Regions from separate parts of the Peribacillus sp. 05N428 genome, predicted to be linked through region 3. Evidence: riboswitches for the same ligand, from Rfam matches in the RefSeq annotation. Region 3 holds a riboswitch; each other region holds the start of a gene.
The links. A riboswitch is a leader RNA that binds a small molecule or an ion and turns the genes downstream of it on or off. The one in region 3 is predicted to bind preQ1.
Positions count from the first base shown of each region.

Region 1: linked by a shared signal. The riboswitch ahead of queF (preQ(1) synthase) and the one ahead of queC (7-cyano-7-deazaguanine synthase QueC) in region 3 are both predicted to bind preQ1.
Region 2: linked by a shared signal. The riboswitch ahead of AC1DIV_RS11920 (QueT transporter family protein) and the one ahead of queC (7-cyano-7-deazaguanine synthase QueC) in region 3 are both predicted to bind preQ1.

Region 1 covers NZ_JBFTMS010000010.1:152,169-160,494, forward strand. Annotated here, with positions in the region: gene AC1DIV_RS12390 (heavy metal translocating P-type ATPase) at 1-662, opposite strand, end outside; gene AC1DIV_RS12395 (ArsR/SmtB family transcription factor) at 674-994, opposite strand; gene AC1DIV_RS12400 (copper resistance CopC family protein) at 1,110-1,676, shown strand; gene AC1DIV_RS12405 (copper resistance D family protein) at 1,680-2,777, shown strand; gene AC1DIV_RS12410 (DsbA family protein) at 2,823-3,503, shown strand; gene AC1DIV_RS12415 (disulfide oxidoreductase) at 3,503-3,946, shown strand; gene AC1DIV_RS12420 (YfmQ family protein) at 4,401-4,850, shown strand; gene AC1DIV_RS12425 (BA3454 family stress response protein) at 5,337-5,627, opposite strand; gene AC1DIV_RS12430 (EamA family transporter) at 5,722-6,558, opposite strand; PreQ1 riboswitch class I at 6,710-6,755, shown strand; gene queF (preQ(1) synthase) at 6,860-7,360, shown strand; gene AC1DIV_RS12440 (aspartate kinase) at 7,563-8,326, shown strand, end outside.
Region 2 covers NZ_JBFTMS010000010.1:48,719-57,044, reverse strand. Annotated here, with positions in the region: gene AC1DIV_RS11945 (sigma-54-dependent transcriptional regulator) at 1-141, shown strand, start outside; gene adhP (alcohol dehydrogenase AdhP) at 184-1,197, opposite strand; gene AC1DIV_RS11935 (DUF3892 domain-containing protein) at 1,511-1,810, shown strand; gene AC1DIV_RS11930 (CBS domain-containing protein) at 1,894-2,706, opposite strand; gene AC1DIV_RS11925 (YbaK/EbsC family protein) at 2,813-3,334, opposite strand; PreQ1 riboswitch class I at 3,507-3,551, shown strand; gene AC1DIV_RS11920 (QueT transporter family protein) at 3,558-4,043, shown strand; gene AC1DIV_RS11915 (TVP38/TMEM64 family protein) at 4,167-4,823, shown strand; gene AC1DIV_RS11910 (PAS domain-containing sensor histidine kinase) at 4,940-6,565, shown strand; gene AC1DIV_RS11905 (cadherin-like beta sandwich domain-containing protein) at 6,625-8,118, opposite strand.
Region 3 covers NZ_JBFTMS010000003.1:21,725-30,050, forward strand. Annotated here, with positions in the region: gene AC1DIV_RS03385 (CapA family protein) at 1-331, opposite strand, end outside; gene pgsC (poly-gamma-glutamate biosynthesis protein PgsC) at 342-791, opposite strand; gene pgsB (poly-gamma-glutamate synthase PgsB) at 807-1,988, opposite strand; gene AC1DIV_RS03400 (hypothetical protein) at 2,776-2,991, opposite strand; gene AC1DIV_RS03405 (methyl-accepting chemotaxis protein) at 3,441-5,120, opposite strand; PreQ1 riboswitch class I at 5,305-5,347, shown strand; gene queC (7-cyano-7-deazaguanine synthase QueC) at 5,402-6,067, shown strand; gene queD (6-carboxytetrahydropterin synthase QueD) at 6,067-6,537, shown strand; gene queE (7-carboxy-7-deazaguanine synthase QueE) at 6,530-7,258, shown strand; gene AC1DIV_RS03425 (DUF4260 domain-containing protein) at 7,303-7,650, opposite strand; gene AC1DIV_RS03430 (TetR/AcrR family transcriptional regulator) at 7,702-8,271, opposite strand.

The sequences.
Region 1 (8,326 bases), on a different contig from region 3:
GCACAACTACTACAATCCATGCCTTCAATTGCGAACGTTTTTACATTCCCTGTTTGATTTAAGGGCTCAACAGAATATCCAAGCTTTTTGATTTCACGCTCGATCGGGATAAAGGCATCAAGGTTGCTTGCAGCTACCTGCATTTTTGCTGTGTTGTAATTGACTTTTACTTCTTCAATATCTTTTAAAGCGCTTAATCCTTTTTCAATGGTTTTTGCACAAGCAGGACAATCCATTCCTTGAACTCTGTATGCCATCTTCTCGCCAGAAGGAAGTGGATTTAAGAATGTCTCTATTGTCTGATGTTCATTACTACTGCAACAGCTTGTTTTCACTGGATTTTTATCTTCATTCGTCATTGTTTCACTGCAACAACTACTATTAGTTTCTGGTGTATGTTCAATCGTTTGGAGAATGCTGCAACAGTCTCCTTTTTCTAGGTCATTCCCTGTTTCCTTGGATGTTTCACTGCTGCAACAACTAGTTTTCCCTTGAATTAAAACAGGTATTGACTTAAAGGTATTTACTGAATCGTTGTTACTGGCACAACAACTTGAGTCTTCTTTTTTTATATTTAAATTAACAGCAGGACTACAACAACTTTCCGTCTTATTTTCTGTATTTTTTGTATCGTTAGTTGAGTTACAGCATTTGTCAGCCATTTTATACACTCCTAATCTATTTGTCGCTCACAACATGAAACATCATTTTGGACATCTGCAAGAACGACATCGAACATCGTCAATAAATCTCGTATTTGTTGATTACGTAGACTATAGTAGCAGTATTTCCCTTCGTTCCTTCCTACAATAATTCCACAACCCTTTAAACACGCAAGGTGTTGTGAAATATTCGATTGATTCCCACTGACTTCTTCTACAATTTCAGAAACCGTTTTTTCTTGATTCTTTATACTTTCGAGAATATGAATCCTTGTTTTATTAGAAAATCCGTGAATCATTTTTACCTTAAGGTCTATATCAAGATTCTGCATAATTACCTCCTAACACATATTAGACAGGACTAATGTGTTTTGTTATCATCATATTAGCAACGGTTAATATATGTGTCAATCTGAACAAATAAAATATTTATAAGGAGTCTGTGGGATGGCAAAAAAAGTTTCTTTATTATTTTTACTTCTCTTTACCTTATTCTCAAGTCAAGCACTGGCGCATACTGGTTTGAAGGACTCGACACCTAAAGATGGTGAAGTACTAACGAAGCCAATACAGGAACTGACTCTCATTTTTCAAACAAAAGTGGAACAGACAAGTAAGGTTAATGTTTTAAATTCAAAGGGAGAACCTGTTAATCTTGGAAATTTTGTAATTGAAGGTAATGAAATGTGGGCCACTTTCCTCCAGCCCTTAGAGAATGGGAATTATAAAGTGGATTGGGAGATCATTGGCGCGGATGGACATCCAATTGAAGGAGAATTTGCTTTCTCAGTGAAGGTCCCTGGTGATGAATCCTCAAATGATAACCAGGAGGAATCGGTACAAGAGGATCCTGTAAAAACTGAAGAGAGTAAGGAAACTACAAATACACCACCTGAACAGAAGGTAAAAGTTAAACAAAGTAACATTCCTTCTTACGTTATTCCGTCCATTGTTGGTGTTTTATTTGTACTGGCAGTAGGGAGTTTCCTATGGCTCGTGAGGAGGAAAAAATAGTATATGCTTACCTTGGGAATGATTAGTGAACCAATACTATATCTTTGTTTCTCCTTGCTTATAGGCAGTTTTGTTCTACGTCTTGTACCAAGTGCCTATCGTCCAGATATTAACGTACCTAAAGGTGTGTTAATGATTGCAACAGCAGGTATAGCCATTTTTTCGTTTATCCCTGTTTTGCAACTGATTTTGGTTCTACATCAGGATGTTGGATTAGGACAAACCTTTCAATCTGTCCTCTTTACTTTTGAGGTGGGAAAAGCATGGATTTTCACCTATATCCTTACGAATATATTATTTGTTTATATCGTTTGGTTTGATTATCGAAAGAAACTTTTATATACATACATAGGTATCGTTTTTACTTTTGTATTAATTCTTGCATTAGGTTGGTCCAGTCATGCCAGTTCCATAGAACAATGGAAAGGATTCCTTGCACATACAGCTCATTTTCTTGCTGTTACACTTTGGGTCGGGATATTAATTATAGTTAGTTGGTTTTCAAAAAATCATTTAAATTGGTTAAACTTCTTAAAATGGTTTACACCGGTAGCGATAATTTGTTTTCTTATAACGGCTATATCGGGACTATTCTTAATGAGCATCGTGATTGATTTTAATGATTATGCAAATGCTTGGATCCTTCCTTATGGACAAGCACTTTTAATTAAACATTTGCTAATCATTCCATTGTTGGCGTATGCCTTTATAAATAGTATTCTGATGAGAAAAAGGTTAAGAAAAAATGAAAGCTTTAACCCAATCCCTTGGACAAAATCCGAAAGTGTAATCGTATTCTTGATTTTTTCAGTAACGGCAGTATTAGGGCAACAATCTCCCCCGCATGATGTTGAAACGACAGTAGCATCTTCTGGAGTTTCTCGATTGTTTGACCTTTTCTATCAAGGAATCATAACGCGCGATTTGGAAATTGTCCTAAATATAGGAATTGATAGTGGGATGTTATTGATAGCCGGATTAATTTTTTTAGGGTTAACCGTAATGTCATACATAAAAAGGGCTCCTATTCTTTTGAGTTTCACGATGAGCGTACTATGCGTCGTAACTAGTTATTTAACTTTAATGGTTAGCATACAATAAAGTTTGAAAATCATTAATTAAAATACATATATGAGGTGAAATGAGATGAAAAGTAAAAATTCTAGTTTTAAAATTGCAGTTATACTCACTACTGTTATTTTGGCAATAATAGCTGCACTTGTTGTTATTAATAATTTGAAATCAGAAACAACCAATGAATCTCCCACAGGAAAAAAACCTCCTATTGAAGGACAGCCGACTATAGGAAAAGCAGATGCCACTATATCCGTTGTAGAATTTGGTGATTTCAAATGTCCATCTTGTAAGGCATGGGGAGAAACGGTTTTCCCTAAGTTAGTTGAAGATTATGTTGATACTGGAAAAGTGAAATTTTCTTATATAAATACACTATTTCACGGAGAGGAATCACAGTTAGGTGCAGTCGCAGCTGAATCAGTTTTTAAAAACTCTCCAGATTCGTATTGGGATTTTCACAAAGGTTTATTTAAGGAACAGCCAAGTCAAAATCATGATGGATTATGGATAACGCAAGAGAAAATACTTGAAGTAGCTGATGGTATACCTGGCATTGATGCAGATAAATTGAAGTCAGATATTGAACAGGAATCAGTGATGGAAGAAGTAAATAAGGATACAGAATTAGTGGAAGAGTTTAAAATAGAACAAACTCCTTCAATAGTGGTGAATGGTACTTTGCTAAAAGATCCTTTTGATTATGAAAAAATAAAAAGCCTTATTGAGCAAGAGCTAGAAGGTAATGAATAATGAAGGAAGATATGGCGGGATTCAATAGACAATTTTTTCTCTATTTAGCATGGCTTGTTTCAACAGTGGCTACGCTAGGGAGTCTTTATTTTAGTGAAATCCGGGGTTTTATTCCATGTGAACTATGTTGGTTCCAACGCATATTAATGTATCCTTTAGCTTTAATACTTGGAATTGGCACCTTTCAAAATGACTCATCAGTAAAGAAGTTTGTATTGCCTATGGCGATTATTGGGTGGTTTATTTCTTTTTACCATTACTTGATACAAAAAGTTCCGAGTTTTGCAGGAATAAAGCCTTGTGTTAACGGTGTGCCATGTAATGCCCAATATATTAACTGGTTTGGCTTTGTAACCATCCCATTTTTAGCCTTAACGGCCTTTACTTTGATTATTGTTTGTATGGTTCTCGTGAAAAAGCAAAATATTAAAAAAAATCTTTAATATTGCCGGTGGAAATGTCAGTAATGAAGCAGGGGATGAATTGAGTTAATTTCAAAGATAATTTCCTTTATTTTGTTTAAACGTACTTGAAGCTGCTTAGCCCATTTTCTAAATGTACAGAGTTTGGCTTTGTCCTAATGGCTTTAGCTAGAAAACTATGTTTTACTTTTAGATCAAAGGTTCCTCCTGAATAAACATATTAGTTGTATATAAAAATCCATTTTTGTAATCAAATGATTCAAAAATGGATTCTTTTTTTTGATTTAGTATACACTTTTAAATAATAGTTTGATTATCTAATGCCCTTCTTCGAGAACCCGTTAGTTTAAGTACAGCGGTATAACTAATGTGAAACGTTAATAGAACGGACACATCTACTAAGAAAAACGGTCAGCCCCTTTTGATATAATAAGTGATATAAGAATTAATTTATAAATGTAGCGGAGATGATGAATTGACTTTGCCGGTTTTGATTTTGACAATTATCTTAAGTTTGTTAAAAATATTGGTTTCCTGTCTTCCAACCGATGCAGTTAATTGGATTATCAGCAAATTTAAAATACACGCAGAAATTAGTGGCGGGAATGCGATCGTAACCTTTGACGGAAAACGTTTAGAAGGTGAAGAAAAAATTCAAGTTATTAATTATTTTAATAAAGCTAGGTTTTTGAAGAAAAATCATATATTCCCAGGGAACGAGCAATTGTTTTTACATCCAGAGAACAGCGGGACTCCATTGGTCATTGATACTAAAAGAGGCAAAAAGGATGTTAGGTTATTTGTATATATTTACAGCGACCGTGTGGATGTAGTTAAACAGTACAGGAAGAAGCTCATTTCTTATAGTCTGTTTTCCGATAGCCTCCAAGAACGTTCCATGCCATTAATAAGAAATTTAGTTTAATAGAACATTAAAAAGACGGTCCTTAAAAGACCGTCTTTGAGTTTGCAAACAAAAGGGTTCTAACTAAAATTTAAAACAAAGTTGATTGGAACGGAAGATGCGAGACTCCTGCGGGAAAAGCGAGTCCAAGGGAGACCCCGCAGGCGCAAAGGCACCGAGGAGGCTCCTGACCGCCCGCGGAAAGCGAGTGCCTGGAGTGGAAATTAACGGTTAAATTGTCTACAGCTGAGACGCGCCTTTAAAAGACCGTCTTTTTAAAAGACTTTTATTATATAATCCCATTTCAATTGGGAATTTTTTCATAATAAAAAATTCTAGTACACAAACTGACATCTTAATTTTAGTGTCTTTTGAATAATAATAATTAAAAGTGTTTTTAAGCAGGAGGGAATTGCTGCAAGAGGGTCGTTAATCGTGCATATGAAAAGTATTTTGAATAGTATTTAAGGTAAAAAAAAGCAGGTATCTATTGCGATGCCTGCTTTTTTATGCTTTCCATTGTTTTTCAACTTGATGAAGGGCTTGTTGTAAAATTACTTCATGATCAGTACCCGGTTTAGTTAGGACGTTAGTTTGATAAGATTTTCCTTGGAAATCAACTGTTACTGTAACTTTTACCATTATGCATCTTTCCTTTCCTGATTCAGAATTAAATGAGGTGGTTGTACCTATTTCTTTTATACCCGTGGCAGAAGGATAATCAAACATTTCAAAAGCAGTAAAATCGAGAAAGTTAATATTCAAAATTATCTGATATTTTTCAGGAGGTGTCAACACTTTTTTTTTTGACCTACTCTATTTTCCGGTTAAATAAAAAACGACCTGGCTTAAATACATGACAGCCAGGTCGTTTTTATTATACGAACTATATTTATATTTTAGTTAAAATAATACCGATTAATGCCGCTAGAACACCGGCAATTTGATAGGTTTTTAGTTTTTCCTTGAATATATAACATCCAGCGAATACGACAACCAAACAGTTCAGGCTGACGACAGGGAAAATGATGCTTGCGATGCCGGTGTTCAACGCAAAGAAATAACATCCATAGCCTATCATGCTTAAAAAGCCTACTAAGGAACCGATTTTGACTTCCTTTAGCTTGATTTTTTCTTTTTTAAAGGCTAGAGCCGAAAGAAGATAAAGCATTCCGCCTCCATACATTGATACAAGGATATCAAGGGAGTTTAAATGAAGACGTGTTGATGTCGTCATAAGAATGCCGAGCACACCAAAAGATAAGATGGAGAGTAATGTGTGCATCATCCATGGGACATATTGATGATTACCTTTTGCATTAGGTGTATATTGGATGACTAATGTAGCGATAAACATGCAGGCGATTCCACTCCACTGCAAGGAAGAAATATGTTCGTGAAAAATTAAAGCTGCACAGAGAATGGGGAATATGGCATTCGCTGCGATTAATGGAGATGTCAAGCTTGCCGGACCCTTTTCAAAGGCGCTTGCCATCTGGATGTTACCATTGGCGTTCAGTACACCAATTGCTGCACCAAGCATGATGGACAGCCATTTCATCTGCAAACCATCCATTAATACTCCATAAACAATGGACAAAATAAATGCTGAAAAATAAAAGAAAAATTGGATATGTATCTTGGAATACCCTTTTCCGCTGCTCCATTTAAAAATGCTGTTATTGATTCCGAAGCATAAACTCGTGATGAGTGCTGCAAAAATCCACATTGACTTAATCTCTTCCTTCGTGTAGGATAAACTTCTTCTACATTTTAAGCTGAATGCCATCAAGAATCAAACCAAATTTAAAATGTATGATTGACAGATTAGATTATTTTTTCTATATTTACTATGACAATTTTAAAATATTTCCCGATATACGGGAGAGGTTCATAGCATCACCCTCTTAAAAAAACTATGGCTTTGATATTTTTCGCGAATCAACCATATCTTTGAGGAGATATGGTTTTTGTTATATAGAGGCCCATTTTATGAATCTCCCTGAAATGTGGGATTAGGAGGACTTTTCATGTCTGGAAGAAAAGAAGAAGAATTAAAAAAAGATATCACACTGCTTGGGAATCAAGGAACAAAATATACATTCGACTATGCTCCTGAAATCCTTGAATCATTCGATAACAAGCATCCGAACCGGGATTATTTCGTCAAATTCAATTGCCCGGAATTCACTAGTTTATGTCCGATCACGGGCCAGCCGGACTTTGCTACCATTTACATCAGCTATATTCCCAGTGTGAAAATGGTGGAAAGCAAGTCTTTGAAACTTTATTTATTCAGCTTCCGCAATCATGGTGATTTCCATGAAGACTGCATGAACATCATCATGAATGATTTAATCGAATTGATGGACCCTAAATATATTGAAGTATGGGGCAAGTTTACACCAAGGGGCGGAATTTCCATCGACCCTTACACGAATTATGGGAAACCAGGTACGAAGTATGAGGAAATGGCGAATTACCGCTTGATGAATCATGACTTATACCCGGAAACCGTGGATAATCGCTAAAGAATGGAGAGACAATGGGCATATGCCCGTTGTCTTTTTTTTAGTTATAGCTAATTTCGATCAGTGGTTCTGTCATTCTGTCCTTTTTAAAAGTACAAATGTCCTCCTATAATGGAATTTCCACTTGATTGTTTCGAGAAAAAGCGTAATAATAGGGAGAGTTAATTTTGACAGAATATTTACGAAAATAGGGGATGTCGAGATGAAAGTTGCAAAGTTTGGTGGAAGTTCACTTGCGTCAGGTGAACAGTTGAGGAAGGTATTCGAAATTGTTGTTTCTGATCCAGAGAGGAAGATTGTGGTCGTTTCCGCTCCAGGAAAACGCAATTCCGATGATATAAAGGTAACGGATTTATTGATTGAAGCTGCGGAACAGCAGCTGCGCGGGGATAACGGAGAGCATTTGATAGAAGATGTTGTATCCCGCTATGCGAGCATTGCTGCAGAGTTGGATATATCCGAGAGTGTCATCACAGGGATTCATGAAAATTTAATGGCACTGCTGCATGCAGATCAATCTAACCCGAAGCGCTATCTGGATGCCTTGAAGGCCGGTGGCGAGGATAATAATGCGAAGCTGGTCGCAGGTTATTTCCAAAGCCTTGGAGTGGAGGCGCAGTATATCAATCCGAAGAAGGCAGGCTTGATCGTAACGGATGAAGGTGGATTTACCAGGGTGCTGCCAGAGTCTTATGATCGGTTATATGCTCTGCGTGATGAGCCAGGAATCGTTGTATTTCCAGGATTCTTCGGATATACGTTAGATGGTGATGTGTTAACCTTCTCAAGAAGCGGTTCCGATATTACGGGTTCGATTCTTGCTAATGGGGTCAAGGCTGATTTGTATGAGAACTTTACGGACGTGGATGCCGTTTATGCGGTGAATCCAAATGTGGTTTCCAATCCGAAGGGAATCCGGGAACTAACCTATCGTGAGATGCGTGAGCTTTCTTATGCAGGTTTCTC
Region 2 (8,326 bases), on a different contig from region 3:
CAGCTTCAATCAACAATTGGAAAGGAACTCGTCATGCAGGCACTGCAAAAAACCTACGGCAACCGGAATGAAGCTGCCAAACGCTTGCAAATATCCATAAGGAAATTGCGTTATATATTAAATGAAAAGAGCCAGACATAATAAAAAGGAGGATGCCCCGTTCCAGGGCTTCCTCCTCTGTTCCTATTCTAGCGTCAATACGATGCGGCCGTTGATTTCTCCGTTTTCCATCATTGAAAACACGTCATTGATTTCATCAAGCTTTCTTGTTTCAATATTCGTTCTGACTTTACCCTCAGCCGCAAATTGAACAGCTTCCTGTAAATCTTTTCTCGTCCCGACGATGGACCCTTTTACAGTCACCCCATTTAACACTGTATCAAAAATCGGGATTGGAAGTTCATCATTCGGCAATCCGACTACAACAAGTGTGCCGCCCCTCTTGACTGAACTGTAAGCCTGTTCGAATGCTTTTTTCGTAACCGCCACAGAAATGGATGCCTGCACGCCGCCAACCTTATCCTTAATGGCCTGTACAGGATCGGTTTTAAGCCCATTAACCGTGTAATCCGCCCCCAGTTCCGTTGCCAGATCAAGCTTATCATCTTGAATATCGACAGCAATGACATTAAAGCCCATCGCTTTTGCGTATTGCAGGGCAACATGTCCCAATCCGCCAATTCCATAAATCGCTACCCAATCGCCAGGTTTTGCTTCTGATACCTTAAGCGCCTTATAAGTCGTTACACCTGCACAGAAAATCGGTGATACCTCCGCAAAGTCAAGCCCTTCAGGAACCTTCACCACATATTTGGCTGGTGCTTTACAATATTCCGCATACCCGCCGTCCACGGAATATCCTGCATTCAATTGATCCAAGCAAAGCGTTTCCCTGCCGGTCAGACAATATTCACAATCGCCGCAGGCCGAATAAAGCCAAGGGATCCCAACACGGTCACCCACTTTCAAGGAAGTTACGCCTTCCGCCACCTTTTCTATAATGCCCACACCCTCATGTCCCGGGATAAGCGGAAGCTTGGGTTTTACCGGCCAATCACCATGTGCAGCATGTAAATCGGTATGACACACGCCACAGGCTTTAATTTTCACTAATATCTCACCATATTCCAATTCCGGGATCGGTACTTCCTTTATCTCAAGTTTTTGGTTAAATTCATTGACGACCGCCGCTTTCATTGTCTTGATCTGTTGTTTTGCATTTACAGTGCTTGCCCCTTGTTTTACATTCATGATTACTATTCCTCCCTTAATCTAGTGGATATTATTTCTTGCTACTGCTTACACCTACTACTTAAACTTGCACTACTGCACTACTTAAAATAGTTGCAAGTGCCATGCCAATGCAAAAAGGCCAAGACGACAGCATTCAAAAAAAAAAAGTGCCGAAAGATCGGCCCATTTGGACGAATTAACGGCCCAAGTTGGACGAAATCCGGTTTGTATATTGCAGGAAAAATGGTTCACCCTATAAATAGGAGGTGCCTAAAACATGGACAAATTTGAAGAAGCCTATGAGTCATATAAACAGCAGGGAACACCGCAAGCAAACCAAAGTGATTCAGCAGCAGGAAAAGAAGAAATCATCGCCGTAAGGAAAAATGAAGAGGACAATATTATCGCCATCAAGACGGACTCCGGCCGCGAACTCGACTACCCCACAGCCCTTGCGGAAGCCAAAGCTGGCAACCTGGCCAACGTTGACGTCTTTCATAAATATGGACGTGACATATTACGGAGTGAGCCCGATGGGATTAAAGAAAATAACCTGGATCAACTGCCGGAGTTTTGAGTTTTTCGGGGAGACTGCCTGATATGGGCAGTTTTTTTCTATCTGGATGCGCAAAAAAAAGAACCAGCATGATTAGCCGGATCTTATTTTTCATAAGGATAGGATTCAGAGATTTCGAGCAGTCGGCCGCAGGACTCGACAACCTCGATGATTTCCATCCATGACATGTCCAGACCCAGTTCATTAGCATGGGAAATCTTATCCCGTAATTTTCGGATGGCATTCGCATCCTTCTTCCCTTTACTTTTCGAAGGGATTTGGAAGAAGTGCCTCAATTCTTTATCTTTATGTATAATATCGAATTTATCACTGATTTGCAGGCACTCTATTATATTGATATCCTCATTTTTATCGATTCTCCTTTTATATAATTCAGTTGCCTTTTCTAAACGGTCTTCGCTGATCATTGGATACCAGCTGCCATCGCCGAATCTATCCAGGATGATATCGCTCATCCTCATTTCCAATAAGGTAATATATCCGAATATCAGCATCCTGATCGGAGGCTTTTGGAGGTCGGCATGGGTAATCAACATTTTAATTGAATTATTCTCTAATACGAACACCCTTGTCTTATTCTTAAAAATATGGAGAAGCTGGATCAAAGGGGTTGAATTCGAAACCATTTCCCTTGGTGAGAAGTTTCTCATATATTCAGAAATACTTCCTTCACCTAGTTCTTGCCTTTCGATATATCCGATGATTTCCCCTTGATCTTGGACTGCCAATATATCAAAATTCTTTTTTTTCATTGCTTTCTGGATATCCAGCGCCAGATCGTTTTTATGGCAAAACTCAAGCTCCTGGGCAATGCTCTTAACCGTTATATTTTCTTCATAAAGAGTTTTAAGACTCAGATAGCTGCTATTGCTTTTTCTTTCGCTTCCATTTAACATCTTTCACCCTCCGATCAGGAACACTTTCTGCCCGTTTTCCGCTTTAATAAAAGAAATGCATGAGGCCCCCGCAAATAAAGTTCACTGTAGTGGATTCCATCCCATTTCAAATGCCATCAACTGCATTTCCTGCCGCCGTATCCACATTCCGCTTTTCTTCCCACCCCTTACAAACATCTACCCAATCCTTGGCACCTGAATATTCAAACAATTCAGCGAGTGTAAGTTCTATTGCAGAGTTTGAACTGCCGCAAGCCGGAAACAATGACTCGAAGCGTTTCATCGATACATCAAGAAAAACAGCTAAATCGTTTGCCAGGCCAAACGGGCAAACGCCTCCGATTGCATGGCCGGTCTGTGCAAGCACTTCATCAGGTGAAAGCATTCGTGCCTTGAAACCGAACGTCTGACGAAATTTCTTATTATCCACTTTCGCGTCCCCTGCGGCAACGACCAAAATCGCGTGTTCACCTTCCCCTTTAAAGGAAAGGGTCTTGGCAATCCGCGCTGGGATAACACCGATGGTTTCCGCTGCCTCAATCACCGTTGCACTAGATGTTTCGAACTCCTTTACGTCGCCTTCCCGATTCCATTGTTTAAAATGGCTTTTGACACTTTCGATCGACATATTAATATTCACTCCTTTTTATGTACATATTGAAATAATATCATCCTTCATTGCAATAATTCAAAATCCAATTGTGCTGCTTCATCTGATTGGAAACCTATAAATTAAAACCATTCTTTACAAATTGACGAAACAAGCTTACATGGGATACTATTAATCATCGGGTAAACGCCTGCACGTGGTTCGTAACCATCCCACGATAAAAAACTAGGGAGAGAGTAAAATGAATGTTCGTACACTCGTGATAAACGGGTTATTGGCTGCCTTGTATGTGGCGGTCTCATTGGTGTTTAAACCAATAGCTTTTGAGATGTTCCAATTCCGTGTACCGGAAATGTTGAATCATCTGATTGTATTCAATAAAAAATATATCTACGGTATCGTTGGAGGAGTCTTCATATCGAATCTGCTCTTTTCGCCGATGGTGCCATATGATTTGATTTTTGGGGTGGGGCAATCCCTGCTCGCCTTATTGCTTGTCATTTATGTTTCTCGTTTCATAAAAGGCATTAAAGGACGTATGATCGCTACGATTATCTTTTTCACGTTCACAATGTTTTTAATTGCAATTGAACTGAACCTTGCCTTTGGCTTGCCATTCTGGCTAAGCTGGATGACTACAGCTGTCGGTGAGTTCGTTGTCCTTTTGATTGGAGCGCCAATCATTTATGGAATGAACAAAAGAATTCAGTTTGAAAAGTGGCTTTAAAAGGAATCTTCGCGCCGTTAAGCCACTATAATGGAAAAGAGCTGTCTGCATGATGCGGCAGCTCTTTTTTTTCACCATTGAACTCGAAAATGATAAACTATTAGTAAGAATGGTGGTGGCCCTTTGAAAAAAGTCCTGACCATAATCGGTCTACTTGTAATCGCAATTTTTATATACTCTAATGCAGAACTGTTCACTTTGGTTTGGAAAAGTGATTTGGATTCTGTTATTGGCATATTGAAGGAAAATCTTTTGCTTACATTTATTGTGACATTCGTATTGATGTTTGTACAAAATTCTTTTACAATCATCCCCTTAATTTTGCTCCTGACCATCAATGTCACGATATTCGGATTCATATATGGCTATCTATGGAGTTGGTTTACAAGTGTTGTTGCCTCAGGATTCATTTTTTATGCAGCCAGAAACTGGTTTCAGGAGCTTCTTTTAAAGAAGATTGGTGAAAAATGGCAAGAATCTGTAGTGGAGCATGGCTTCATGTACGTGTTTACAGGCAGGATTTTCCCGCTTATCCCAACAAGCTTAATTAACTTGGCAGCTGGAGTCAGCACCATCACTTTCAAAGACTTTTTATTGGCGACGGCACTTGGCAACCTTATATACTTTTTCTTCCTATCACTGATTCCCTATGGACTGCTATCTGTTGAAATGAACCAATATACGCTAGCTGCGCTTGCACTCCTCTTCTTACTATTCTTCATGATCTATAAGCGTGCAAAAAAGAAGAAGAAACTAACCCTCTTCAGAAAAAACAGGTGACCACATTGGCCCCTGTTTTTTTATTTAGAGATTCTGCATATATTTTTTTCCGATAGTTTGTTAAAATGTGTATGTAATTTTACCTTTGAAATGTCTTAAAATCAGGGAGAATCTCCATGTCCAAACGCTCCATCTTAGCAATATATATCCTATCCGGGATTCTTACATTAGTCGTATTCGACTATTTTTTAACTACAAATATCCATAATAAAGAAGTCTTCATTCAACTCCAAAGGGCGGAAGGCATTGTTTTCCTTTTATCAATAGGCTTAATTCTATATCTTTATTTAGCTAAAAAAGAAGAATTCAAACGATTAAAAGAAGCGGAACAACGTCGGCGCACACTCATCAATTCAATGGTGGATTTCGTTAATTTCAAGGATGGGGATGGCCGATGGCTTGAATCCAATACCTTCGGGCTGCAATTATTTCAATTGGAGCATGTAGATTATAAGGGAAAAAGAGATAGCGAGCTCGCGGAATACTCCGAATTTTATAAAGAATCTTTGATCTACTGTGAAGTTTCCGATGAAGAAACGTGGGTAAAGGGGGAAATTACTAGGTGCGAGGAAATCATCCCTCTTCCCGATGGCAATCACAAGACCTTTGATACGATTAAAGTTCCCCTGTTCAATGAAGATGGTTCTCGTAAAGGCTTAGTCGTCATTGGCAGGGATATATCTGAAAGAGTTGTCGCGGAGAATCAATTATTCGATAGCGAACAACGCTATAAATCATTGTTTGAACACAACCCTTATCCGATGCTGATGCTTGATTTAAATGGAATGATCACGACCGTGAATCCAAGGTTTGAAACGGTAACAGGCTTTCAACAGGAAGAAATACATGGCGCCTCATTCATTAATTTGAATTTTTCAGCAGAAGACGCGGAATTGATCCGTACATCATGCCAATATGTCATGGAAAACCAAAAGGGGATCAAAAAAGGGAAAGATATAGAATTCCTGACGAAGTACGGGAAGTCCATCTTACTTTCTTGTACGTTTGTCCCGATGATGGTTGGCGAGGATTTAGTCGGAATCATTACTTATGCTAAAGAAGTCACTCAAATTCGAGAAACCGAAGCACGCTTAAGAAGAACCGAAAAATTATCGATAGTCGGCGAACTTGCCGCAAGTGTAGCCCACGAGGTACGAAATCCGCTGACTTCTTTAAAAGGTTTCGTCCAGCTGCTTAAAAAGAGCGACCATCCCTATGAACATTACTACACGATCATGTTAAGTGAATTGGACCGGATCAATCTTATTGTAAGCGAGTTACTCGTTCTGGCAAAACCACAGGAACTTCCATTCAGCAAACATCAAATCATCGACCTGATGAATGATGTCAAAACCTTGTTGAAACCAGAGGCGGACTCGTACCCCACCCAAATATCAATATCTGTCAAAAATGAAATACCGCTTCTATTATGTGAGGGAAACCAATTAAAACAAGTTTTCATAAACATGCTCAAGAATTCCATGGAGGCATCCGCCGACCACATTTGGGTTGATTTCGAACGAATGAACAATAACCTTTCCATCACCATCAAAGATAATGGAAGCGGAATAGAAAAAAACCGCATAAAACATCTTGGAGAGCCTTTCTATTCTTCAAAAGAAAAAGGAACCGGATTAGGATTGACAGTCAGTTGCCGAATCATTGAGGCGCATCGGGGAAAGGTCCGGTTTAACAGTGAACTGAACCAAGGAACCGAGGTCCAAATCATTTTGCCCATATAAATATGAATTTCGAGGACAAGCCTGAACCTTGTCCTTTTTTTGCTGGATTCAAAACCATCCTATTTTAATAGGGAGGTGAAGAAATCCTTTATATTCCCAAAGAATGACACCGTCTCAACAGGTTGTTTCCCATTAATCTGGCCTCCTGAATCATTGGATGTTTCGCTCTCCGTCATACCAGCTGTACTCGTTTGCGCTGCCTCAACTTCCGCCTCTTTTGATTTGACATCATCCACGGTTTCTTCCTCATCCATTTCAACATCGATATCCTTTTCGAAAACAAGGACGTAAGTACGACGCTCCCCATCCTTTGAAACAGTAACGGAAATGGCCGTTTTCGCTTTATCCTTGATCTTCACTTTTGCACTGCTCGCACCGTCATATTCAATTGTTGCTCCGCTGGCATTTGTCGTTGCATTCATTTCGACTGAAGAAATATCATTATCGACCTCGATATGATAGGTATGCTCATTAGATTCAAAAGATTTGTTCCATACACCGGATGATACCGTCAGGCTGTTCAACACTGGTCCATTATTGCCTTCCTCGCCTAAAGAATCTGCGGACGTTACTTTCTCAACAGAATCCGTTTTCACTTTTTGTGTTGAAATACTTTCAATTTGCTGTGCATTCGTTACTTGACTGACACCACTGCTTGGCTTTTGATAATTGGAGGATCCTGCTGATGTTAAAGATGTTTTACTCCCCTTATCCGAGGATCCTGCTGATGGTAAAGATGATTTATTCCCCTTATCCGAGGAAGGTTGGGCTTTGCTCGTTCCTGTTGAGGGTTCCTTTTGAACTTCATCCTCTTTTGGAGCAGCTTTCGATTCCGTTTCCTTTGCTGCGGCTGCAGCCCGTGCAATCGTAAGTGTATATGCTTTTTCATCACCATTTTCCGCTGTAACGGTTATCTTCACCGTTGTCTTACCGACTGGAAGGGTAACCTTTACACCTGCACTGGTTGCATCCTTTCCATTTACCTTTACAATTGCCTTACTGTCACTCAATGTCGGAGTTACCGTAACCGACTGGACTTCATTTTCAACTGAAGCATGATAAGCTGTCACTTTAGAATCGAATGTTAATGAGCCTTTTGATAATCCAATCGATGTTAAAAGGTTATCATCACTTTCATGTTTTTCGACCTTGAGAGTATAGGTTACGGTTTCATTTTCCCCATCGCTGACGGTGATTACAAACGTATTCATGCCAGTTTGAAGAGTTAAATTCTTCAATTTACCATCTGTCATTTTGACACCATTCACATATATGGCTGCATTCTCGTTAGGGCTTGCTGCAAGCAAAGTGATCTTTTCCACATCATTCCCCACTGTTGAACTATAGTCGTGTACATCTTCTGTAAACTTTTGATCCAGTGCTATACCCTCTATCTCTAGCTTTGAAAGACTATTTACCGTTTGTGCCTCTTCCAAAATGACAGAAGTGCCTTCCGCAGCTTCTGCCGCTGGCATATAAGTGGATGTTCCCATCCCCACAAGGGAACCAACCAAGATCACCTTCACACTTGTTTCTTTTAATCCCTTTTTCATCAAAACCTATCCCTCCAAATTCCTTAAACATGATAGGCTCAGATTACTAAAGGAACCTTAATTATTTCTTAATGGAGTTTATATCAAAAGGAGGATGCCTATTTGGTATAAACTTTATGCAAAGTGGAATTCCCACCACTTATTTATGGCTATACTGGAGTGGAAGGCAAAACTAAAACTTATTGTTCTCATTTTCTAGCGAACCTCT
Region 3 (8,326 bases):
CTTTTAAAGCGGTATGTTCATAATTCCCACTGACATAATCCGAATTGGCAAAATAGGGTTTCATATACCGGAAGAGGTATTCATACCCGTGCTTTTCCGTCACTTCTTCAACATAACGTCCCATCATCACATCACCGACCATTGTCATCGTCAATGGTTGATCGGATTTTGTTGGGACTGTTTTCACTTCCTCAGCCCGTCCCATCCAAGTGGTAATGACTAAAGCGATTAGTAATATAGGTAGTATGATTCCAGTGTATTTAAGATTTTTTTTCTTCGTGCGTTTAATAAAGATAAGTGTTTTTTCTTTTGCATTTAAAGTCCGTTTCATTTTTTGCACCTCAGAATAGGTAATACACGTTCATTAAACCGAAAGTTAAACCGGATAATAAAAGCGTGCTGCCAAGTGTCAATGGCATTCCTTGTCTTTGTATGGTATTCGCTATCAATCCAGGTACGATTATACCGATTCCCCGAAACTCGAATATTTCAAAGGGCATGACGGGGTAGACTAAGTCCAATAGGAGTTTCAAGCAAATCCCGGTCACCATCATGGCGGCGAATTTTCTTCTTCCATATAAAATCACCCATCTTGAAAGGCCGTGGGTGACGATTAAATAAGTTACGACACTAATGATCAAAATGGTGAGCATGATTTCCCATTGATCAAATACTAATGCTAAATAACCTGGCACGATAAGTCCTGCGGGTACGACACCCGTCTTTTCTGAAAATATAAGGCTAAGCGTTACTCCAAGTACTAGGGCTACGTATAAATCCGATCCAAACATTAAGGTTCCTCCTACTTAACTTGCTTTTTGCTTTGTTTTAGATTTCATGAATGCTTCAATTAATGGTTCCGCTGCACCGTGAATATTCCCGACACCGTAGACGATGCGATTTTTCATCAATGGGCGGAGACGGGCCACGATTTCTTCAGTTGACCAGTTTTCTAAATCCCAATATTCTTTAGTATCCAATTTACTTTGCTCGAATACCCTTGTAATCGGTGATGTGGTTTCACCAATGGCAATGACGATTTCAGATTTTATGTAAGGCAATACATCTCTTGCAAACTGCTCAGTACGGTCCACACGATCGGCACGGCAATTCATGATGACGATAGGAGGTTCTGTGCTGTATCCGAACGTATTGACACGTTCCCATATGTTCAGCGTCGATGATGCATCATTTGCAGCAAAGCCATTGACAAAGAAAGTTGGCTGGATGGGATCTCCGAATTTGGTGATCCGCATGGCACCTGGATCGGGATGCGCATTCAACATGCCGCGAAAAGCCGTTTTTTCATCAATGCCCAAAGCTTCAGCAACGGCCAAGGCCAGTGATGCATTATCAGGAAATACCATATAGTCGAATTCACGCAGGAACTCTTCCGATATTCTGGAGTTGTCTGCAACGATTACTTTTGTGTTGCGTTCTTTGGCAATTTGCTTGAAAAAGTCCAAATATTCACTTTCGATGGTTATTAAGTGACCATTATGGGGAATGGTAGCAGTGAAGGCTTCAGCAACCTCATCCAATGTCGGTCCCATGACATCCATATGGTCTTCCAATACATTCACGATGACCCCAATGTTTGCCTGGATCATTTTGTTTTGAAAGATTAGTTGATAGTCAGGCTGTACGGCCATGCACTCACAAACCAGTGCTTCCGTGCCTAAGTCGGCAACTTCTTTAACTACACGCCGTTGTTCTCCTATGTTGGGTCCTTCCGGGCGTCGTACAATCGGTTTTTCCTTGTCGGTAAACCAATAGATCATTCTTGCTGATGTTCCGGTTGTTTTACCTACTGTTTTGTATTTAGCTTCCTGGATCACACCTGTAATTAGACGCGTTACAGTCGATTTCCCTCGAATCCCATTCACATTCACACGTACCGGGATGGAGTCGAGACGCTTCTGATGGCGTTTTTGTTCAAAAATGCCATAGCCAAGCAAAAAGATCGCACAAATAAATATTGGTGCCATTTTTTAACCTCTCTTTTTTTCAAATATTTGAATTACTGAATACACACTACATGATTTTAAACTTAATAGGCAAGAGTCAATTATTCTATCGTAATATAGTTATCGTCAGCTTTTTCAAATATATGTATATTAGAGTGTAATAGTATCTAATGGGATAAATTGTTTTATGAGTACAAAGATATGGCTGAAAATTGAGGGAATCGAGGTTTTATTACACTAAATTATGGAAAGTTTAATAAAAACCTATTTTGGTCAGAAGCAAAATAGGTTTATGAGTATTTGAACCTAATTCATAATGGCTATATTTGAATAATAATTAATTTTTAAAAGTGAGGTTTATTACAGTTTATTAATTGTTTATACCCATTGTTTGACATAAACGTTACAATTTTTATGCATTTGTCATTCAATGTGAAATATTGCATCTAACGACTCAATTAGTTGAACTCTTTTGAATATGGATAAAGATGAGTAAAAGAACACATCTCTTTTTTTTAAATATTTTTCGGTTTTTCCTTGGTAATACCCAGGGGTCTATAATTGAACTTTTACCTAAAACATGAAATAAACTAAAGTTAACCCATTTCTTTTAAAAAATACCTAGTTTCTTCTATAAATATAGTGTTTATAGAAGAAGGAAAAATAAAAAAGCCCAGAAGCATATCTGAGCTTTCGGCTTATATATTGTAAATGAATGTAATGGTCACGGATCTCCGTTAATCATGGAGATTTAACTATTGTGGGTCTTGAGTTACAGCTTGGGTAGCTGATAATGGAAGGAATCAGGTTAACTGGATTTCTTTCTGTCAGAAATCTCAAGGTTGGAGCCCTTTTTACCGCCATCAATCACATAAAGTCTAGGAGCTAATCTCCTTCTTTTTCCTTGATTGTCAGGATTCATCTTCATATAATTTTCGTATTCTTTGCGAAAGAATTCTTCGGTTTCCCGTTCCAGTGCTTTTCTTTCTTTAAAATCTGCGATGAATTTGAAAAAACGTTTCATATGAATTCCTCCTTATGGGGTTAAAAGGTCTTAGTTTAATAGTAACATATCGTTGGTGTAGTTTAACCTTTTTTTACAAATTTGGAGTGGAAAATATGTTTTTGTGTGAATAAAGTTGTGAATGGTTTGATTCGAGAGAAAGCATGCAATCGATATTTACTGAGCATATGGGCCCGTGCATGGTGTTGAAAGGAAAGGTCTGGATTTGCAGGTATTGGAAGTAATCATTATTTCAGTTAAAATATTCCTTTGATTATATTCATTATACACTAAATATTCTGAAAACAAAGGAAAATATTCACTTCCAGCCGCTTTTGATAGATTTGCTTTTTTAATGGTTCATTATTTTGTATAGTTATATATTCCCCGAATATACGAAAATGAAACAACACTTATAATAGGAGAAAAAAAGCAAGTTCCCGCATTCAAGCAGCGGGAACTTGCTAGTGTCATAATTGGAATTTCTTAACCTGTGCAGTCAGCAATTCTGCCGAAGATGCAAGTTCACTGGCATGATTCGTGATTTCATCCATCGAAGAACTGGATTGCTGAGCGGAGGCGGAGACTTGTTCGATTCCTGCCGCGGACTCTTCAGAAAAGGCAGCGATATCTTCGATAGCCTGATTGATTTTTTTGCTATTTGTGGAGATATAGTTCAATTCTTCGGTAATATGCTGTATTTTCATTTCCATATTCCCGACAGAGTGATTGATTGTTTCAAAGGTTCGGCCTGTGAGTGTGATCTGTTTCGTGCCTTCATCCACTTGAGTATAACCATCTTCCAGGGAGTGGACGACTGTTTTTGAACCCGTTTGAATGGCGGAGACAATATTGGTGATATCCCCAACGGAGTGTGTGACCTCTTCAGCGAGTTTCCGCACTTCATCGGCGACGACGGCAAAGCCCTTGCCATGTTCACCAGCACGAGCGGCCTCTATGGCTGCATTCAGCGCCAATAGATTGGTTTGATTGGATATATCTTTGATGACCTGCACAAGCTGCGAGATTTGCTGTGATTGAGAATCGAGCCCTTTCACTTGCTCTACGGCATTTTTGACAATCCCATCAATACTTTGCATCTGTTGGACTGAACTGCGCATTAAAGCGGTGCCGTCCTTGGTCAAGGAAAGGATTTCGGTTGAACTTCTAGCCACATCCGCTCCTTCCAGGTGGGCCAACTCGATCCTGCCGGTGAAATCATCCATCATGCGAACCATTTCGGCTGCCCGGCTGGCTTGTGACTCCGAACCTTCCGAAAGTTCATACATCGTAGACGCTATTTGCTTGCTGCCCTGCTGCACTTCATTTGCTGATTGAGTCAGATCCTCGCTTTGGTTGGTAACGGATTGCGAAATAACGAGCATTTTTTCGATCGTATCACGAAGGTTTTTCTGCATTAGGTTGGCGGAGACCGTTAATTCGCCCAGTTCATCATATGACTTTTGCTCCAGGGGCTCATGATTCAGCTCTCCGTCAGCCACCATTTTCATCCTGTCCCTAATTTTAAGGAGGGGGGTGGTAATGAGGTTGGCAGTAACAAGCGCCAGCACAAGGCCGATAAGGACTGCTGCAATGGATAAGATGATACTTGTCGTCTTGACCGATTTCCCGCTTTCGATGACGGTTTTACCTGAAGCGACAATCAATTCCTCGCGTTTAGAAGCAAGCTCCTTGAAACCCTCCATTACTTCATTGCTGATTGGCGCCACTTCATTTTTGAGTATCTCTTTAGCGCGTTCTTCATTTCCTTTTTCATACTGGATAAATACCCGTTCTACAATCATCGTCCTCCAATCCACGCTCTTCTCGATCAATTCCTTTGTTTTATCAGAATCGCTTAAGGCTAGGAGTTCCTCCTGGATGACCTGGCTTTCTTCGGTATATTGTAAGAACCTTTCTTTATAACTCTCGTCGCCATATAGAATATAGGCCCGGACGAATGCGGTTCTTTGTGCTAGATTATATAGGAGCTTTTCGTCTTGGATAAGAAGCGGAAGTTCCCTTTCGATGATATCCTGTGAGTATACCAGTGACTTGTTGCTGCTATAAATGTTGAATGCTCCTAAGATGACACATAAAGATATGATGAGTGAAAATGCCACCAATACCTTTGCTTTAATGCTTTTCAAATTATTGGACCCCTTTATCGATATTTTATTCACTCTTTTTATCGGATTTTTAATGTGATTTTTAAGTAATGAAAAGTTAACCAAATTTTCCACCAGGTCTAATGTTCACTTTATATAAACATCTTGATTTCTTATCATTTTCAAGTTACTATTGACTTGGAAAAATATAATATTCCGCGTTATGGCGGAAGAGGTTCTAGCTACCCTCTCAAAAAAACTAAGGAGAAACAGTGCTCTATTCTTAGGGTGCTGTTTTTTTCCGTAAAAAGGAGTTTTATAGAATGAAGAAGAAAGAAAAGGCAGTGGTTGTGTTTAGCGGAGGGCAGGACAGTACGACGTGCCTGTTTTGGGCATTGGAGAGATTTGAGGAAGTGGAAGCGGTGACGTTCGATTATAATCAGCGGCATAGCTTGGAAATCGAATGTGCTCAAAAAATTGCCAAGGAATTGGGCGTGAACCATCATATCCTTGACATGTCGCTGCTGAACCAACTGGCACCGAATGCATTGACAAGAAGTGATATCGCAGTGGCGGACGGAGAAGAAGGGGAGCTGCCGTCGACGTTCGTACCAGGGAGGAATTTGCTGTTCCTTTCGTTTGCCGGAGTGCTTGCGAGTCAGATTGGCGCTAAACATATTGTCACAGGTGTTTGTGAAACGGATTTCAGCGGATATCCTGACTGCCGCGATGTATTCATTAAATCGTTGAATGTGACCTTGAACTTGTCGATGGACCAGTCATTCGTGATTGATACGCCGCTAATGTGGCTTAATAAAGAGGAAACATGGGAGCTTGCTGACCAGCTTGGCGCATTCGACTTTGTCCGCGAAAAGACCCTGACTTGCTATAACGGAATCATCTCCGATGGCTGTGGAGATTGTCCGGCATGTAATCTGCGGAAAAAAGGACTCGATGACTATGTAAGCAGACGGAAGGTGCTTTCATGATGTACGGTTTTAAGATAGTGGATAAACTCCAGAAAATAGATGAAGATATCCAGCGCAGCCAATTGAAGTATACAAACAAGAGGGTTCTCGTGAGTAAGGAATTCACCTTTGACGCGGCGCACCATCTGCATGACTATGAAGGGAAATGCAAGAACCTGCATGGCCACACGTATAAAGTCATTTTCGGATTGAGCGGGTATACGGATTCACGCGGGTTGATGATAGATTTTGGTGACATCAAGGATATATGGAAAAATGAAATCGAAATCCACCTGGATCATCGTTATTTGAATGAAACCCTGCCGCTCATGAATACAACAGCTGAAAATATGGTTGTCTGGATCTATGAAAAAATGGCCGAAGCCCTTTCATTAAAAGAATATGAGGGTGCTAGAGTCGAATTTGTTCGACTGTACGAAACGCCGACAAGCTATGCCGAAGCCAGACGGGAGTGGATGGAAAGTGAGTAAACTCCCGGTTATGGAAATCTTCGGGCCGACCATCCAAGGAGAGGGAATGGTCATTGGTCAAAAAACCATGTTCGTTCGGACGGCCGGCTGCGATTATTCATGTTCCTGGTGTGATTCCGCATTTACTTGGGATGGCACAGGTAAGGAAGATACCGTTCAGATGACTGCCGATGAAATATGGGATGAGCTGAAGCGAATTGGGGGTTCCGGTTTTTCCTTCGTGACGATATCTGGGGGAAACCCGGCCCTACTGAAAAACCTAAACGGCTTGATAGCGATCTTACATGAAAATAAAATGAAAATTGGTGTCGAAACACAAGGGAGCCGATGGCAGGATTGGTTTCTCGATATTGATGAACTGACTATCTCACCTAAGCCGCCGAGCTCTGGAATGAACACGGACTTTACGGTGCTTGACCAAATCATCTCGAATCTTGCCAATCGAAATCCAGAAAACCATGTTTCATTGAAGATCGTCGTCTTTAACGAGGAAGATTATCAATATGCCAAACATGTACATGGGCGGTACCCGGATATTCCTTTTTATCTGCAGGTCGGCAATGACGACAGCAGGACGGCGGATGATCGTCAATTGATCAGCGGCCTATTGAAGAAGTACGAAGAGTTAATTGATAAAGTGATAGCGGATGATGAATTGAATGATGTGAAAGTCCTGCCCCAGCTGCATACCTATATATGGGGTAACAAGCGGGGCGTGTAAAGTAAAGGCAGTGTGATGTTTAATCACACTGCCTTTTAAGCTTATTACAACCTTTGCATGTGTGTAGCTTTGAAGGATGATGTGTATTTTAGGCCATATCCAAATAAGCGATCCATTCCTATATGTGCGGTCCAAATTAAACCAATCATCATCCATGCATCCGACTTTAGGAATATGGCTAACAAAATCATGAAGATGGAAACGATATAAGTATGGAATGCGTTATAAACCTTTGCTCCAATCCGATCATCGATCAGATAGGCCAGCATGGAAACATCAGGGGACAAAATCAACAAAAGGAAAATCCACCAGCTGAATTCATATAACGAATAGATATAAATCACCGCTAAAAGGACCATAAGTCCTTCAATATGAAGGAATTTCTTCACCATTTCATAACCTCCAAAGTTTAATTGACCATTGGTCAATAGTGTCCGAAAAAATTATATGATGTTCTTGGTGATATTTTTTACATGAAAATAGGCTAAACCTTTTACATCTTGATAAGATAGCTCAGAATTAATATAAAAAGTTATGAATCCGTGAAGAGAAAGAAAAATCGACCAAATGGATGCAGGATTCAGTTTGTTGTCCGTTAGATCCGTCAAGGACTGGATTAGCTTTTCGTATGTTTTATTAGAATCGAATTGAAGTAACTGCTGAATTTCTTTTTCCTTCGATAAAAACATGATGGAATAATGATTCTGTTGGGTTAAACCAAACTCCAAGAAGCACAATAAAATCTTTTCCATTTTTACAGAAGGGTCATTTTCCGACAGGATGATATCATCGATTAAAGAATTTAAAACGGAAAAATCCGTTTTCACTAAACTATAAAATATTTCCGCCTTGTTTTTAAAATGATAATAAATGGCTCCATGACTGCAATCCAATGATTTAGCCAATTGCCTCATCGAGACATTCGAATACCCTAACGCTGCAAAAAGGTTTCTAGCTTCATTCAAAACCATGTCCCTGGATAATTCTTGACCTGCCGATTTCCTTGGCGACATCTTGTCACCTCCTTATTAATTGACCACTGGTTAATTAGGATGATAGCTCACGGAT